One region of the Cryptosporangium aurantiacum genome, then DNA from elsewhere that is predicted to be linked to it. Evidence: riboswitches for the same ligand, from Rfam matches in the RefSeq annotation. Region 1 holds a riboswitch; the other holds the start of a gene.
What was found. A riboswitch is a leader RNA that binds a small molecule or an ion and turns the genes downstream of it on or off. The one in region 1 is predicted to bind cobalamin.
Positions count from the first base shown of each region.

Region 1 (7,689 bases):
AGGCCCCGTACCTGTTCGACCGGTTCTCCCGCGGGCGGCACGCGCGGGACTACGCGGTCCCCGGCGTGGGGCTCGGGCTGTCGATCGCGCGGCAGTGGGTGGAGGCGCACGGCGGTGAGCTGTGCTACGAGCCCGCCCCGGGCGGTGGTTCGATTTTCGTCCTGACGTTGCCCCGCAGCACCGAGGAACGCTCGGATCGAACGGTCACGCTCCGGGCCGGGTGAAGCGCACCGTGAGGTGGTCGTCGGACGGGTCGCGCTGCACGGTGGCGCGGACTCCGTAGACCTCGTGGATGCGGTCGGCGTCCAACACCTCGGCGGGCGTACCGGCCGCGACCGCCCGCCCGCGGTGGAGCAGCACCAGCCGGTCGCAGAACATCGCCGCCAGGTTGAGGTCGTGCAGCGCCATGACGGTCGTCACCGGCAGCGCACCGACCAGCGCGAGCAGATCGAGCTGCGCACCGATGTCCAGATGGTTCGTCGGCTCGTCGAGCAGCAGTTCGCGCGGTTGCTGGGCGAGCGCCCGGGCGATCTGGGCGCGCTGGCGTTCACCGCCGGAGAGCGTGTGCCACGCCTGGTCGAGGTGGGCGGTGAGGCCGGTCCGGGCCGCGGCGTCCAGGACCGCCCGGTCGTCGTCGGCGGTCGGGGCGCTCCAGCCGCGGCGATGCGGCGTGCGGCCGAGCGCGATGACCTCGCGGACCGTGAGGGCGACCTCGGTCGTCGCGTGCTGCGCCACCACGGCCACCCGCCGGGCGAGGTCCCGGCGCCGCACCGCGGGCAGCGGCGCGCCGTCGAGCGTCACCAGACCGGCCGTCGGCCGTCGCAGACCGGCCAGGATCCGCAGCAGCGACGACTTCCCGGACCCGTTCGGACCCAGTAAGCCGATCGTGCTGCCCGGTTCGGCGTGCAGGCTCACCGCGTCGACGATCAGCCGGCCGTCCGCCGTCCAGCTCACCGCGTCGGCGCGCAGCGTCATCGTGTCCTCCGGCTCCGGAACAGCACGATCGCGAACGCCGGGACGCCGACCAACGCGGTCACGACACCCACCGGGATCTCCTGCGGCTCGAGCACGGTCCGGCCGAGCGTGTCGACCCAGACCAGGAAGACGGCACCGACCAGCGCGGTCGCCGGCACCAACCGGCGGTGCGAGGGCCCGACCAGCGCCCGCGCGGCGTGCGGGAGCACCAGCCCGACAAACCCGATCGCCCCGGCGGCGCTGACCAGGACCGCGGTTAGCAACGCAGTGACCGTCAGCAGGATCGCGCGGACCACGTTCACCGGAACGCCGAGCGTCGCCGCGGCGTCGGAGCCGAACGCGAACGCGTCCAGCGACAACGCCAGCCCCGCGCACACCAGCAACCCGGCCGCCAGCACCGCCGCGCCCACCGCGACGTCACCCCAGCCCGCGCCGCTCAACGACCCCAGCAGCCAGAACAGTACGCCCCGGGTCTGGCGGGCATCGGCCGACGAGATCACGACGAACGACGTGATCGCGGAGAACAGCTGGGTGCCTGCCACCCCGGCGAGGATCAGCCGGTCGGTGGTACCGCCCGCGACCCGGGCCAGCACCAGGACCAGCAGGAACGCGAGCACCGCACCGGCGAACGCGCCGACGCCGAGGCCGATCGTGCCGGCACCGAGCCCGAGGACCAGCACCAGCACCGCCCCGGTGGACGCCCCCGACGAGATGCCGAGCACGTACGGGTCGGCGAGCGGATTGCGCAGCAGCGCCTGCATCACCGCACCGCACATCGCCAGGCCCGCGCCGCACACCGCGGCGAGCAGGGTGCGCGGCAGCCGCAGGTCCCACACGATCGCGTCCCGGATCCGCGACCGGCCCGACGGCCGCCCACCCAGGTGATCGGTGACCACCGCGACGACGTCCCGCACCGACAGGTCGGCCGGACCGATCGTGATCGCGACCGCGATCGACGTCACGAGGACGCCGATCCCGGCCACCCAGAAACCGAACCGGGACAACTACTTCTGCGCCCAGACCACGTAGTCGTCCAGCAGCTGCCACACGGTCCCGGTCGCACCGAAACCGGCCTGACGCAGCGCGGCGAGCCGGAAGTCCACGGTGGTCGCCGGAGCCGAGGTCCGCGCGCCGTACCGGCGGTCCCGCTCGGCGACGTGCGGGCTGAGGGCCGGGTGGGCGCGCGCGGCGTCCCACCACGTCGCCCAGTCCTCCGCGCCGGCGGCGAACGCCACCTGCTGGGTCCGCTCGTCGTGGGCCAGCGCCACCTTCTGCAGCACCGGATCGCGGTCGTCGAACCGGAAGTGGTCGCCGTCGAGCAGCACGCCACCCGGCGTGAGCAGCGCGTGCACCCGGGCGTAGAGCCGCAGCAGCTCGTCCGGTGCCAGCCAGTGCAGCGCGGTGGTGGAGACCGCGGCCGACAGGGCGCCCAGGCCGTCAGTCCAGTGCGGGTCGAGCAGATCCACGTCGACGACGGTGACCCGCTCGCCGTACTCGGACAGCGTCTTCCTGGCGAGCGCCAGCAGCACCGGGTCGTAGTCCAGGGCGACGACGCGAGCCCGCGGGAACCGCTCGAGGACCCGGCGGGTCAGCGAACCGGGGCCGCAGCCGAGGTCGACGATCGTGGCGTCGCCGCCGACGGTCAGCTCCAGCACGTCGAGCATCGCGGTGAAGCGCTGTTCGCGGCCGGCGATGTACGCGGCCTGCTGGGCGTCCCAGCGCCGGACCAGGTCGTGCAGGTCTGCAGTCATGATGTGTACCCGAGTTTCGTGAGGCCGGCGCTGACCTTCTCCACGGCCTGCACGGTGCGGATACCGGGGTCCATGTCCGAGCCGGAGAGGATGACGTAGCGCTTGTTCTTCACCGCGGTGAGCTTGCGGGCGACCGGGTCGGACTCGAGGAACTCGATCTTCGCCGCCGCGCTGTCCCCGTCGTCGCCGCGGGTGAGGTCGGCGAGGACGAGCACGGTCGGGTCGCGGTCGAGGATGCTCTCCCAGCTGGTCTCCGGCCACAGCTGGGTGCTGTCGGCGAACGCGTTCTTCGCGCCGACCGCGCCGGTCACCAGGCCCGGGGTGCCGCAGCAGCCGGCGATGTACGGCGTCTTCGTGCCGGAGTACCACCAGGCCAGCGTGGTGTTCCTGGCGTCGACGGCCTTCGCGGCGGTGGCCATCCGCTGCGTCAGCGACGTCACCAGCGCGTCGCCGCGCTGCCGGACGTCGAACAGCGTCGCGAGGTCGTCGATCTCCCGGTACAGGTCGTCGATCGTCAGCGCCCGGCTCTGGACGGCGTCCTGCCCGGTGCATTCGCTGGACGACAGGTACGTGGGGATCTTCACCGCGTCGAACTTCGCGCGGTCGGCAACGCCCTCGGGCGTGTAGGTGTACGCGAACGTCGTGTAGACGAAGTCCGGTTCCTCCTCCAGCAGCCGCTCGAACGACGGGAAGTCCTTCGCGATCCGCGGCACGGTCTCGTTCGCGGCGGCCAGGTTCGGCAGCACCGGGTCGCTCCAGGACGCCGTGCCGGCCATCCGGTCCTGAACGCCGAGCGAGAGCAGCAGCTCCGAGGCCGGTTGGCTGATCGACACCGCGTTCTCGATCGGCCGGTCGACGCTCACCTGGCGTCCGCAGTTCGCGACGCTGAGCGGGTAGCCGGGGTCGGCGGCGGACGCGGATCCGGTGTCCTGACCGCAGGACGCAAGCAGCAGCAGGCTCGCGGCAGCCGCGAGCCCATGACGTGACGACATGGGTTCCTCAAAGATCGCGGGCCCGATCGCGAGGCCCGTTGCCGATCCGGCGTCCGGGGCGGACGCCGGTCGCCAGCAGGTCTTCGGACTCGGGTTCGTCCGGCCGCGGCGCCTTCCCAGACCCATCGGTCCAGTGGCCAGTGCCGCGGCCGTCCCCCTCACCGCTGCGCGTCAGCCCCGGAATCGCACCGGGTTCCCTGACCCACTTCGTGGGTTGACTGGCGTCGTGACGATAACAGCCGGGCCGGTCAGGCCCGGCCGCGGATCAGGTACTGCAGCTGCACCTCGTGGTTCGGGGCGACGCCGAGCCGTTGGTCCAGTTCGAGCAGCGCGGTCAGCGGGACGATCTCGACGCCACGGAGCCCGGCCTCCGCCAGCACGTCCGCGGTCTGCTGGATCGACGACGCGGCGGCCAGCGGCAACGCGTCGCGGACCGACGTGTCGTACCAGCGGCCGAAGTTCTCCCCGGAGGCATCGAGCCCGTTCGGGAACCACGTGCTGTCGACGACCGCGAGCGTTCCGCCCGGACGCAGCAGCCGGATCCAGTTCGCTACCGCGATTGCCGGCTCGCGGAGCGTCCACATAACGTACCGGTTGACGACGGCGGCGAAGCTGCCGTCGGGGAAGTCAGGGGCGACCGCGTCGCCCCGCCGGAACACCGGCGGGTTCGGCAGGCCGTCGGCGTGCCTGCGGGCGCGGTCCAGCATGCCCTCGGCCAGATCGATGCCGGTGACGCGGTGGCCCAGACTTGCCAGCGTCAGCGCGACGTGGCCGCTGCCGGTGCCGACGTCGAGCACGTCGGTGGGCGCGGGCGGCAGAGCGTCGGCCCAGATCCGCGCCCAGACCGCGGCGTCGGCCGCGAGCCGGTCGGGTTGCTGCTGGTAGTCGTCGTAGGCGGGGGCGCGTTCGGTCCAGTACTGGTTGATGCGGTCCTGCACGCTCACGCGGGCGCCCTTTCGTCGGCGGGGTGGAACAGGAGGTGGAGGTGGCCGTCGAGTTCGATCCGGCGGATCCCGATGCCGTAGACCGGCTGCAGGACGTCCGGGTCGAGGACGTCGCGCGTCGGGCCGGTCGCGACCACGCCGCCGCCGTCGCCGAGGAGGACGAGGTCGTCGCAGTAGCGGGCGGCCAGGTTGAGGTCGTGGAGCACGACGATCGCGCACGTGCCGAGGTCGCGGACGAGCTGCAGGATCTCGTGCTGGTAGCGGATGTCGAGGTGGTTGGTCGGCTCGTCGAGCAGCAGGTGGGTGGCCTGCTGCGTCAACGCGCGGGCGATGAGGACGCGTTGCCGCTCGCCGCCGGAGAGGGCCGCGAACGGGCGGGCGCCGAGGCGCGTGGCGCCGACACGTTCCAGAGCGTGGGCGGCGATCGTGTAGTCGGCGGGGCTGGTGCGCTGGAACGTCGAGAGGTGCGGGCCGCGGCCGAGCAGCACCATCTCGCCCACGGTCAGCGCGGTCTCGCCACCGGTCTCCTGGACGACGACGGCGAGGCGGCGGGCGGCCTCGCGCGGGGGGAGCGCGGCGAGGTCGTCGCCGTCGACGGTGACCCGGCCGGCCGGGCTGCGCAGCGCGCCGTAGAGCAGCCGGAGCAGCGTCGTCTTGCCGCTGCCGTTCGGTCCGATCAGGCCCAGTACGCGGCCCGGCCCGGCGTCCACGCCGACGCCGTCGAGCACGAGTTTCGCGCCGTACCGCCAGGAGAGATCCGCAGCCGTGATCATCCGAAGCGCCGCACGATCTTCTCCAGGCCGGTGATCGACAGCGGAGTCGGCGGCTCGGTGAAGTTGAACAGCTGCGTCATCACGTTCTTGCTCTTCACCGCGGTGAGCTTCTCCGCGCCGGGGAGCCCGGTGATCGCCTTCTCCACCGCGGCCGGGTCGCCGTCGCTGTAGAGCAGGATCAGCACGTCGGGGTCGCGGCCGAGCAGCTCCTCGAGCGTCACCTCGAACACGCGCTCGTCGACGTTGCCGAAGACGTTGGTGAAGCCGGCGGCCGTCAGCTGGGGGTCGGCCATACTGAGGTTGCCGTACGCGTAGGTCGTGCCGCCGCCGACCGTCGGGTAGAGCACGGCCGCGGTCCGGTCGGACGCCTGCTGGACGGTGACCCGCTTCTTGAGTGCGGCGACGGCGGCCGTCGCCTCGTCGGGCCGGTTGAAGACCGCGCCGTACGACTCCATCTGGCGGTAGATGTCGTCGAACGTCGGTTTGGTCTTCGTGGTCGCGCAGAGCGCCGGTTCCTCGAGCAACGGGATGTCGACGGCGGAGAGCGTCTCGCGGGAGAGGTTGTCGACCTCGCCGAGCACCAGGTCCGGGCGCTGGCTGATCACGACCTCCTTGGAGATCTGGAGGTGGCCGCTGGTGTCGGTCTTCTCGGTCAGCAGCGGGATCTTCGCCAGCTCGGCGAGCGTCTCGGCGTCGTAGTAGTCCTTCGGGTACTGCCCGGCCCTGGCCGTGACCCGGTCCATCACGCCGAGCTCGTGCAGGTACGGAACCGCGGCGCTCTTCAGCAGGACGACGCGCTCGGGCTCGGCGTCGAACGTCACGTCGGTGCCGCAGTTGCTGACCGTGACCGGGTAGGCGCCGTCCGCGGACGTCGTCCCGCTCTCGGCTTTTTCGCCACACGCGGCGGTCAACAGGAGCAGCGACGCAGCGATCGCGAGCGAGGTTTTGCGCATGTTCGTCCTCGGAGGTCTGTTCATCGGGCGGGGGCGGTTCGTCGGGCGGGGTGTTTCAGCCGGCGGGAGGGTCAGCCGGAAGCGGCGTGGAAGCGGCGGATCAGCACGAGCAGGAAGGGCGCGCCGAGCAGGGAGGTGATGATGCCGATCGGGATCTCCTGGGGCTGGAGCAACACCCGGGAGACGACGTCGGCCCAGATCAGCAGCGCCGCGCCGAGCAGCGCGGCGACCGGGACGACGCGCACGTGGGTCGCGCCGACGAGGCGGCGGGCGAGGTGTGGGACCACCAGGCCGACGAACCCGATGCTGCCGGAGGCCGACACCAGCACACCGACGCACAGCGCGACGACGACCAGCAGCGCCATCCGGAAGCGCTCCGGGGACACGCCCAGCGTGTGGGCGGTCTCGTCGCCGATGGCGAGCGAGTCGAGGCGGCGGCCCCAGATCGTCAGCAGGATCGTCGTGCTGACGATGACAATCGCGACGACGGCCAGCGGAGCGTCCCACTGCGCCAGGCTGAGCGAGCCCAGCAGCCAGAACATCACCGACCGCGCACCCTCGGCGGATCCCGACGCGAAGATCAGGAAGCTCGTCGCGGCGTAGAGCGCGTAGCCGACCGCGACGCCCGCCAGCAGCAGCCGCAGTGAGGTGATCCGCCCGCCGCTGCGGGCGAGGAAGAACACCAGCAGCGACGCGGCGAGCGCACCCAGGAACGCGCTGAGCGGCAGCGCGTGTTCGCCGAACCCGGCGCCGAAGCCGAACAGGATCGCTGCGGCGGCGCCGCTGGAGGCGCCGGAGTTGACTCCGAGCAGGTACGGGTCGGCGAGGACGTTGCGCACCATCGCTTGCAAGGCGACGCCACAGACCGCGAGCCCGGCGCCGACCAGCGCACCGAGCAGCACGCGGGGGAGCCGGACCTGCCAGACGATCGCGTCGTCCGGCGCGGCCCAGGTCACGTCGCCGGGCCATCCGATCAGGTGGTGACCGATGATCCGGGCGACCGTGGTGGGCGCGATGCCGACCGCGCCGGACCCGACCGCGGCCACGATCGAGCCGATCAGCACCGCGGTCAGCGCGACGAGCCAGAGCGTTGTGCGGCGGCGGCGGGCGTCCACGCCGAGGGCGTCCGTTTTCTGCCGTTCCACCACGAGTCCGGACGTCAAGACTTTCCCTTCGCCAGCAGTCTGCTGTTGCAAACTACTTGCAATAGATGCGACGAGGGAAGGGGGCCCTGCGAGGAGAGACGCGCGCCACGGCGACGTCGAGCGTGGGGCTCCGGCGAGGGCGCGCGGACGTCGTCG
Region 1 covers NZ_FRCS01000017.1:980-8,668, reverse strand. The annotation lists gene BUB75_RS35885 (GAF domain-containing sensor histidine kinase) at 1-224, shown strand, start outside; gene BUB75_RS35880 (ABC transporter ATP-binding protein) at 205-975, opposite strand; gene BUB75_RS35875 (FecCD family ABC transporter permease) at 972-1,979, opposite strand; gene BUB75_RS35870 (class I SAM-dependent methyltransferase) at 1,980-2,726, opposite strand; gene BUB75_RS35865 (ABC transporter substrate-binding protein) at 2,723-3,718, opposite strand; cobalamin riboswitch at 3,776-3,956, opposite strand; gene BUB75_RS35860 (class I SAM-dependent methyltransferase) at 3,967-4,662, opposite strand; gene BUB75_RS35855 (ABC transporter ATP-binding protein) at 4,659-5,435, opposite strand; gene BUB75_RS35850 (ABC transporter substrate-binding protein) at 5,432-6,388, opposite strand; gene BUB75_RS35845 (FecCD family ABC transporter permease) at 6,460-7,551, opposite strand.

Region 2 (7,689 bases), on a different contig from region 1:
GCAGCCCACGCGCGGCGTAGGCGGCGAGCAGACCGGTCGTCACGGTGGTCTTGCCGTGGCCGGACGCGGGGGCGCCGATGACGAGGCGGGGGACGACGGTCACCACTCGATTCCCTTCTGGCCTTTCTGCCCGGCGTCCATCGGGTGCTTGACCTTGGTCATCTCGGTGACCAGGTCAGCAGCCTCGAGGAGGGACGGATGGGCGTCACGGCCGGTGATCACGACGTGTTGGCTGCCAGGGCGGTTCCCCAGCGTCTCCACCACATCATCGACGTCGACCCAACCCCACTTCATCGGATAGGTGAACTCATCCAGGACATACAGCCCATAGCTTTCGGCGGCGAAGTCCCGCTTGATCTGTTCCCAGCCCTCGGCGGCGTCCCGCGCGTGGTCCGCTTCGGTGCCCGCGCGCTGGATCCAGGACCAGCCTTCGCCCATCTTGTGCCAGGTCACCGGCGCGCCCTTGCCGGTCTGCGCGTGGTACTCGCCGAGCGCGGTGAGCGCGTCCTCCTCGCCCACCCGCCACTTCGCGCTCTTCACGAACTGGAAGACGCCGATCGGCCAGCCGGCGTTCCAGCCACGCAGCGCGAGCCCGAACGCGGCCGTGGACTTGCCCTTTCCGGGACCGGTGTGGACGGCGAGGATCGGACGGCGGCGGCGCTGCCGGGTGGTGAGGCCGTCGTTCGGGATCGTCGTGGGTTTGCCCTGGGGCATTTATGCAGCCCTCGCAATCGTGGCCAGTCCGTCGGCGGAGAGGTCGCCGAGGCGGAGTGCGGTGGCGCCGAGATGGACGGCGAGTTCCTGGGCGAGGCCGAGACGGATCGGTCCGGCCTCGCAGTCGACGACGACCGAGGCGATGCGGTCGGCGGCGAGGTACGCGGCGGCCCGACGCGCCTCGTCCCTGGCGTTCTTGCCGTGGGTGGCCCGGCCGTCGGTGACCACGACCAGCAGCGGACGCCGGTGCGGGTTGCGTCGGCGCTCCAGCCGGATGACCTCGGCGGACTTGGCCAGCCCCGCGGCGAGCGGCGTCCGCCCACCGGTGGGCAGCTCGTCCAGGCGGCGGGCGGCGACCTCGATGCTGCCGGTGGGCGGCAGCGCGAGCGTCGCGGTGTCCCGGCGGAACGTCACCAGCCCGACGGTGTCGCGGCGCTGGTACGCGTCGAGCAGCAGGGAGAGCACCGCGCCCTTGACCGCGGCCATCCGCTGCCGCGCCGCCATCGATCCGGAGGCGTCGACGCAGAACAGGATCGTGTTCGACTCCCGGCCGCGGCGGACCGCGGCACGTAGGTCGGTCTTCTCCAGGATCAGGCCCGCGGTGCGTCCGCGCGACCGCTGGTGCGGCGCTGCGGCCAGCAACGTCGCAGTCAGGTGGACGTCGGTCACCGGGCCGTCCGTACGGGTGGCGCGCACCACCCGGCCACGGCGGGACTCGGCGGGCGAGCGCCGGCCGGTGGCGTCGGACTGATTCCGGCCGACGCCGGGCACCGTGAGCAGCTTCGTGCGGTAGGGGGACGCCGCCCGGACCGCCGCCTGCTCGACCGGGGACGGCCCGGGTAGCCGCGGTGCGTCAGCCGCACCATCGGCCGACGGCCGGCCGGCCGGAACCGGCCCGGCCGGTACGTCGGGCCCGCCGCCGTCCGGAGTGCCCGGCGGTGTACCCGACGGGGTTCCCGGTGCGTCCGCGGTCGGGTCGTTCCGCTCGGTGCCACCGTCCGGGCCGTCGGCTCCGCCGGGGCCACCGTCGTCAGGGCCACCGTCGTCAGGGCCATCCGGGCCGCCGTCGCCGGGACCGCCGCCATCGGGGCCGTCGGGGTCCTCGTCGGGATCGTTCTCGGCGGCGTCCCGCAGCGCCTGGTCGAGCTTGTCCTGATCGAGCCCGGGCGCGTCGAACGGGTTCCGGCGGCGGCGGTGCGGCAGCGCGAGCTCGGCGGCGCGCCGGATGTCGTCGTCGGTGACGTGATCCCGCCCGTGCCACGCCGCCAGCGCGACCGCGGTCCGCGCGGTGACCAGGTCCGCCCGGAGCCCATCCACGTCAAAAGCGGCGCACACCGCGGTGATCCGCCGCAGGGCGGCGTCGCTCAGGACGACGTCCGCCAATCGGGTGCGGGCCTCGACGATCCGGGCCGCCAGCGAGGCGTCCTCCGCGGCCCAGCGGGCCGCGAACCCCTCCGGGTCGGCCTCGTAGGCCAGCCGCCGCCGGACCACATCGGCCCGCTCGGCGGGATTCCGGCTCGCGGTCACCTCGACGGTCAGCCCGAACCGGTCGAGCAGCTGCGGCCGCAGCTCACCCTCTTCCGGGTTCATCGTGCCGACCAGCAGGAACCGCGCCGCGTGCCGCACCGAGACGCCGTCACGCTCGACGTAGGCGCGGCCCATGCCCGCCGCGTCGAGGAGCGTGTCGACGAGGTGGTCGGCGAGCAGGTTCACCTCGTCCACGTACAGGACGCCACGGTGCGCGGCCGCGAGCAGACCCGGCTGGTAGGCGCGGACGCCCTCGGTGAGCGCGCGCTCCAGGTCGAGGGCGCCAACGAGACGGTCCTCGGTGGCGCCGACGGGCAGCTCCACGAGCCGCGCCGCCCGGGCTTCGGGGAGCACGTCGCCGTGCGGACCATCCGGGCACTGCGGGTCGGGGGCGGCCGGGTCGCAGGCGAATCGGCACCCGGCGACGACGGTGATCGGGGGCAGCAGCGCGTGCAGCGCACGCACCACGGTCGATTTTGCGGTGCCCTTCTCACCCCGGGCCAGGACGCCGCCGATGGCGGGCGAGATGGCGTTGAGCGTCAACGCCAGGCGCAGGTCGTCGAGTCCGACGACTGCGGAGAACGGGTACGGCGGTGTCACCCGCCGGTCACGCACGAGGGCATGCCAGGGTCCTTCCCGCGGGTGTCCACGCCCGCGTGTGGGTGTCCTGCGAGCAGGCTCGCAGGGAGCGGACACAGTGTCCTGGCTCCCGGATCGACGCGTGTCCTCGGCCTTCCAGCCGTGTCCGGCCGTGACCGTTGGGTGAGGTCGGCTCCCCGGTAACAGTGGCGGGACCGCGCCGGATTCTCACCGGTCTTCCTGCCCTCCGCTCGCGGGTAACTCTGACTCACGGTCCGCCCCGCCGTCAAAGGGCGCCCACCCCGCGAGACGCGCGTCACCCACGACCACAGATGGTGGTCCGGACGGATGCCGGGACCACCCTCTGTTGTCGTGCTCCCTCAGAGGCGGAGTGCGGCGCTGTCTTGGCGGGCGGCGTGCAGCTCCTGCTCCACCTGCTCGTCGGTGAGCTGCGGGAAGTCGCGGTAGTGGAACCCGACCGCGCGGAACTCCGGCGGCGCGCTGACGCAGACCACGGCGTCGGCCTCGGTGCCGAGCATCGCCACCGCCTGGGGCGCGCACACGGGGGCCGCGAAAACGAGGTGCGCGGGGTTCTCGGCGCGGACCCGCCGCAGCGCCGCGCGTGCGGTGGCTCCGGTCGCGAGCCCGTCGTCGACCACCACGACGGTCCGCCCCGCGATCACCGGCGCCGGCCGTCCGCCCCGGTACCGCTCGGTGCGGCGGCGCGCCTCGGCCCGTTCGCGCTCCACGTCCGCGTCCAGGTCCTCCAGCCGCAGGCCGACCTGCCCGAGCAGGGCCTGGTCGAACAGCGCCGGGCCGTCGACGGTGACCGCGCCGACGCCGAGCTCCCGATGCCACGGCACCCCGATCTTCCGCGCGACGACGACGTCCAGCTCACCGTGGACCGCAGCGGCCACCGTCCGCGCGATCGGGACACCGCCGCGCGGCAGCCCGAGCACCAGCGGCACGTGGTGCGCACCGCCGTGCGCAGTCAGGTGCTCGGCCACCGCAGCGGCCAACGCCCGTCCTGCTTCCGTCCGGTCGGTGAAGAACATCTGGCACCCCCAGCGCCGGGAACCCGTTACTCCGGGTTACCCCAGCTCAGAGGAGTAACACCTCAGGTCGCCGCGCCCAGCCCGCGATCCCTGGCCAGCAACAGCGCCTCCGAGCGGTTCGGGACGCCGAGCTTCGTCAGCACGTTGGCCACGTGGTTCCGCACGGTCTTCGGGCTCAACACCAACCGGCGCGAGATCGTCGTGTTGTCGTAGCCGCGGGCGACCAGGTCCAGGACTTCCCGCTCGCGGTCGGTGAGCTCCGGGAACGGCAGCGGCCCGGCCGTGCGCGCGCCGGACAGGTACGTCATCGCCCGCGCGGCCACCTGCGGTCCGAGGATCACCTCGCCGTTCGCCACCGCACGCACCGCCCGCTCGACCTCCGCCGGCGTCGCGCCCTTCAGCAGGTAACCCCGAGCCCCGGCGCGGACCGACGCGACCACCGACTCGTCGTCCTCGAGCATCGTCACGACCAGGACCCGCACGTCCGGCATCCGTCGCACGAGTTCCCTGGTCGTCTCGGTGCCGGAGTCGTCGCCGAGGTGGAGGTCCATGATCACGACGTCGACGTCCGGCCCGATCGTCGCCAACGCTTCCTCCCGGGAGGCCGCCTGCGCCACCACGTCCACCGCGTCGAGGCTGGCGAGCAGCGCCACCATCCCGAGGCGGAACACCGGATGGTCGTCGACGACCGCGACCCGGATCACAGCGGAAGCACCGCGGCCACCCGCGTCCCGTCGTTCGCGGCCGGACCGATCTCGAACGCACCGCCCTGCTCCTCGGCGCGCTCCCGCATCGAGCGGGTCCCGACGCCGGCGACCGCGTCCGCCCGGAAACCCGTTCCGTCGTCTTCGACGACGAGCCGGACGGACTGCGCGTCGATCGTCACCTCGACGTCGCAGCGGGACGCCTCGGCGTGCCGCGCCACGTTCATCACGGCCTCCACCACGATGCCGTAGACCGCGGTCGCCAGCTGCGGGGACAGCCCCTCGGCGCCCTCGCACCGCACCCGCACGTCGAGGCTGCCCTGGGCGTGCCGGGCCGCCAGCTCGGCGAGGGCCGGCGCGAGCCCGAGCTCGTCGAGGATCGGCGGGAGCAGGTTGCGCGACAGCGTCCGGACGTCGTTCACGCGGCCGTCCAGCTCGTCCTGGAGCGCGGCGAGCAGCGTCCCGGCCGCCTGCGGATCGCGGCCGATCAGGTTGCGGGCGCCCTGCAGACCGAGCCGGATGCCCGCCAGCGACGGCCCGAGCCCGTCGTGCAGCTCACGCCGGATGACCCGCCGCTCCTCCAGCCGGACCGACGTCAGCCGCTGCCGGGCGTCCGCCAAGTCTTGGGAGGCGCGGGCGAGCACGACGCCGGCCGAGACCACCGACACCAGTTCGTCGAGCGCGCGCAGCGCGCGGGTGTCCAGGGCCTCCCCCGGCGGTGCGGTCACGCTGAGCAGACCGACCTCGTCGCCGCGGTGCTCCAACGGCACCACCAGCGGAAGCGACGTCGCGGTGCCCCAGGCCGCCGCGCGCACGCCTTCGACGTCGAGCGTCACCGACTCCAGACGCAACGCGTGGCCGACGCTCTCGACCAGGCCGTTCAGTAGTTCCTCGGCGCTCTGGGCCCCGCCGAGGTGGCGCCCGAGGCGACGGACGGCTCGCTCCGGCTCTGCGGCGTCACCGTAGACCAACCGGCGGACGTGACGCTGCAACCGGAGCCGCGAGGGCTGCACCGCGACCGCGACCACCGCTGCCGCCACCACCTGGGCCAGGCCGTCGCCGGGGAGGAACCGGGTGAGCACCGCGGTCACCGCGGTGTAGAGCACGACCAGACCGACGGTGAGCAGGCCACCGAGCACGGTCCGGCTGATCGCCAGATCCAGGCCCCACATCCGCTGGCGCAGTACCGAGACGAGGATCGCCGCCGGGAACACGGCCTGCGCGATCAGGTGCAGGACCGGCGTCACCCAGATCGGCAGCGGGTAGATCACCGACGCGATCATCGGGACGAACGACAGCGCCATCACCGCGACGCCGACCGCCAGCCAGCCGAGCCCGATCCGCTCGTCGACCGGCCCGCGCCGCCAGCGCCAGGTGACCTCGGCGGCGGTCACCAGGCCGACGAGCACGACCGCGCCCGCGGAGACGAGGAACGGCGTGAGCGCCGCGGACACCTGCGCGACGATGAACGCGGTCGCTGCGAGGATCCCGGCGACAACACCGGCCCTGGCCGGCCATCCGAGCCGGTGATCGCGGATCAGCCACGGCACGATCAGGAAGATCGCCAGCGTGCCGGGCACCCAGCCGAGCGTCTGCAGCCACTCGATCACCACCATGCCGGGCACCGGCCGCCGTGCGTCGAGGGACTCGCAGGCGAACCCGAACGCGGCGAGGCCGCAACCGACGGACATCAGCGCGACCAGCCACGGCACCGGATGCCGACGCCGCGACAGCGTGAGCCCGGCGACGAGGCCGTACACCACGGCGACCGTGACGTCGACGAGGAAGTACCAGAGGTTGTCGGTGACCGGCGGGCGGGCCACGATCAGCAGCACGGTCGACACGCCGGCCAGCAGCCAGGAGACGATCGCGATCGTGGCCGCCGTGCGGGGTAGTCCGTCGGGCGCGCCGAGAGCGCCCGCACCGCCGTTGTGGCTGGTGAGGGCGCTCTCGGGGGAGATCGTCGATCGGTTCATGTGCTCGCCGACTGTACGGTCGGCTAGCCGTTAGCGAAGTCAGGAATCGGACCGTTCGCCAGTCCGCTCCCGACGGGCCCGGGCCGCGCGGGCCGCGGCGCGCGGCCGCCCCGCGCGGGCCGCTCCCGGGCGGGTCAGGCGCGGGGGCGGTCGGCGAGCACGAAGCCGAGCGCGGTGACCAGCAGCCAGATCGGCCCGGTGAACCCGGCCATGTACTGCACCGGCGAGACACCCAGGACCAGCGTGAGCCCGCCCAGGATCGCGCCCACCCAGCCGATCCAGCGCGGCGCGGCAGAGTGTCGCAGCGCCGCCGCGGCGATCGCGACGCCTGCCACGCCCGCGCCGACCCAGAGCCAGGAGATCGTGGCGACCCAGTGCGCGTAGAAGTCGGCGCTCTCCGGGACGAGCTCGCCCTCCGGCGCGTGGATGCCGAACACGAACTCGGTGGTCAGGCCGCTGCCGAGCAGGCCGGCGACGGAGACGAGACCGAGCCCGGACGACGCCACCGCGGGGAGCAGGCTGCCGACCGGCGCCTGCGCCTCCAGCCGACGCTTCAGCCCGGCGGCGAACACCAGCAGGAGCAGCGCGGTGACGATCGTGAACGTGTGGTTGATCAGGATCCAGGTCGTCTGGTCGGCCAGCGCCTTGACGACCTCCTTCGGCTTGCCGATCGTCTCCGGCAGATACGCGGCGTCGATCTGGAGGCTGGCCACGATCGACGCGAAGCCGGTGACGCCTGCGGCGAGGCCGGTGGCGGCCCACGCCCGGCTGTTCCCGACGTCCCTGCGCTGCTGACGCGGCGGCACTGCCGCGCCGGGGGTGGTGTACGTAGTCATGCTGCTGTCCCTGCTCCTCATGTCTCCGGCCCTGTGGGCGAGCCCCGAAACGCCGGGGCCGACCGGAGATCACGGTGCCGCGCCCGGCGTCCCGGGTTCGAGGGCGCGAGGCCCGAATACACGGGCCGTTGCCCGGGCCCCCGGCACGGCTGCCCGAGCCGGTGCCTGGGCCACGGGCACGGCTGCCCGAGCCGTTGCCCGGGCCGCCCGGGCCGGTGCTCGGCGCTAGCCGGGCAGGGAGCGGCCCAGACCCGCGTCGCGGGCGCGCGCCACGGCCTCGGCGCGGTCGGCCACCTGG
Region 2 covers NZ_FRCS01000004.1:365,310-372,998, forward strand. The annotation lists partial or broken gene BUB75_RS16080 (cobyrinic acid a,c-diamide synthase CobB) at 1-103, opposite strand, end outside; gene cobO (cob(I)yrinic acid a,c-diamide adenosyltransferase) at 100-714, opposite strand; gene BUB75_RS16090 (putative cobaltochelatase) at 715-2,856, opposite strand; cobalamin riboswitch at 2,937-3,063, opposite strand; gene BUB75_RS16095 (phosphoribosyltransferase) at 3,201-3,875, opposite strand; gene BUB75_RS16100 (response regulator) at 3,938-4,579, opposite strand; gene BUB75_RS16105 (sensor histidine kinase) at 4,576-6,555, opposite strand; gene BUB75_RS16110 (hypothetical protein) at 6,690-7,391, opposite strand; gene BUB75_RS16115 (response regulator transcription factor) at 7,617-7,689, opposite strand, start outside.
Region 2: another riboswitch for cobalamin. It lies ahead of BUB75_RS16090 (putative cobaltochelatase); the one in region 1 lies ahead of BUB75_RS35865 (ABC transporter substrate-binding protein).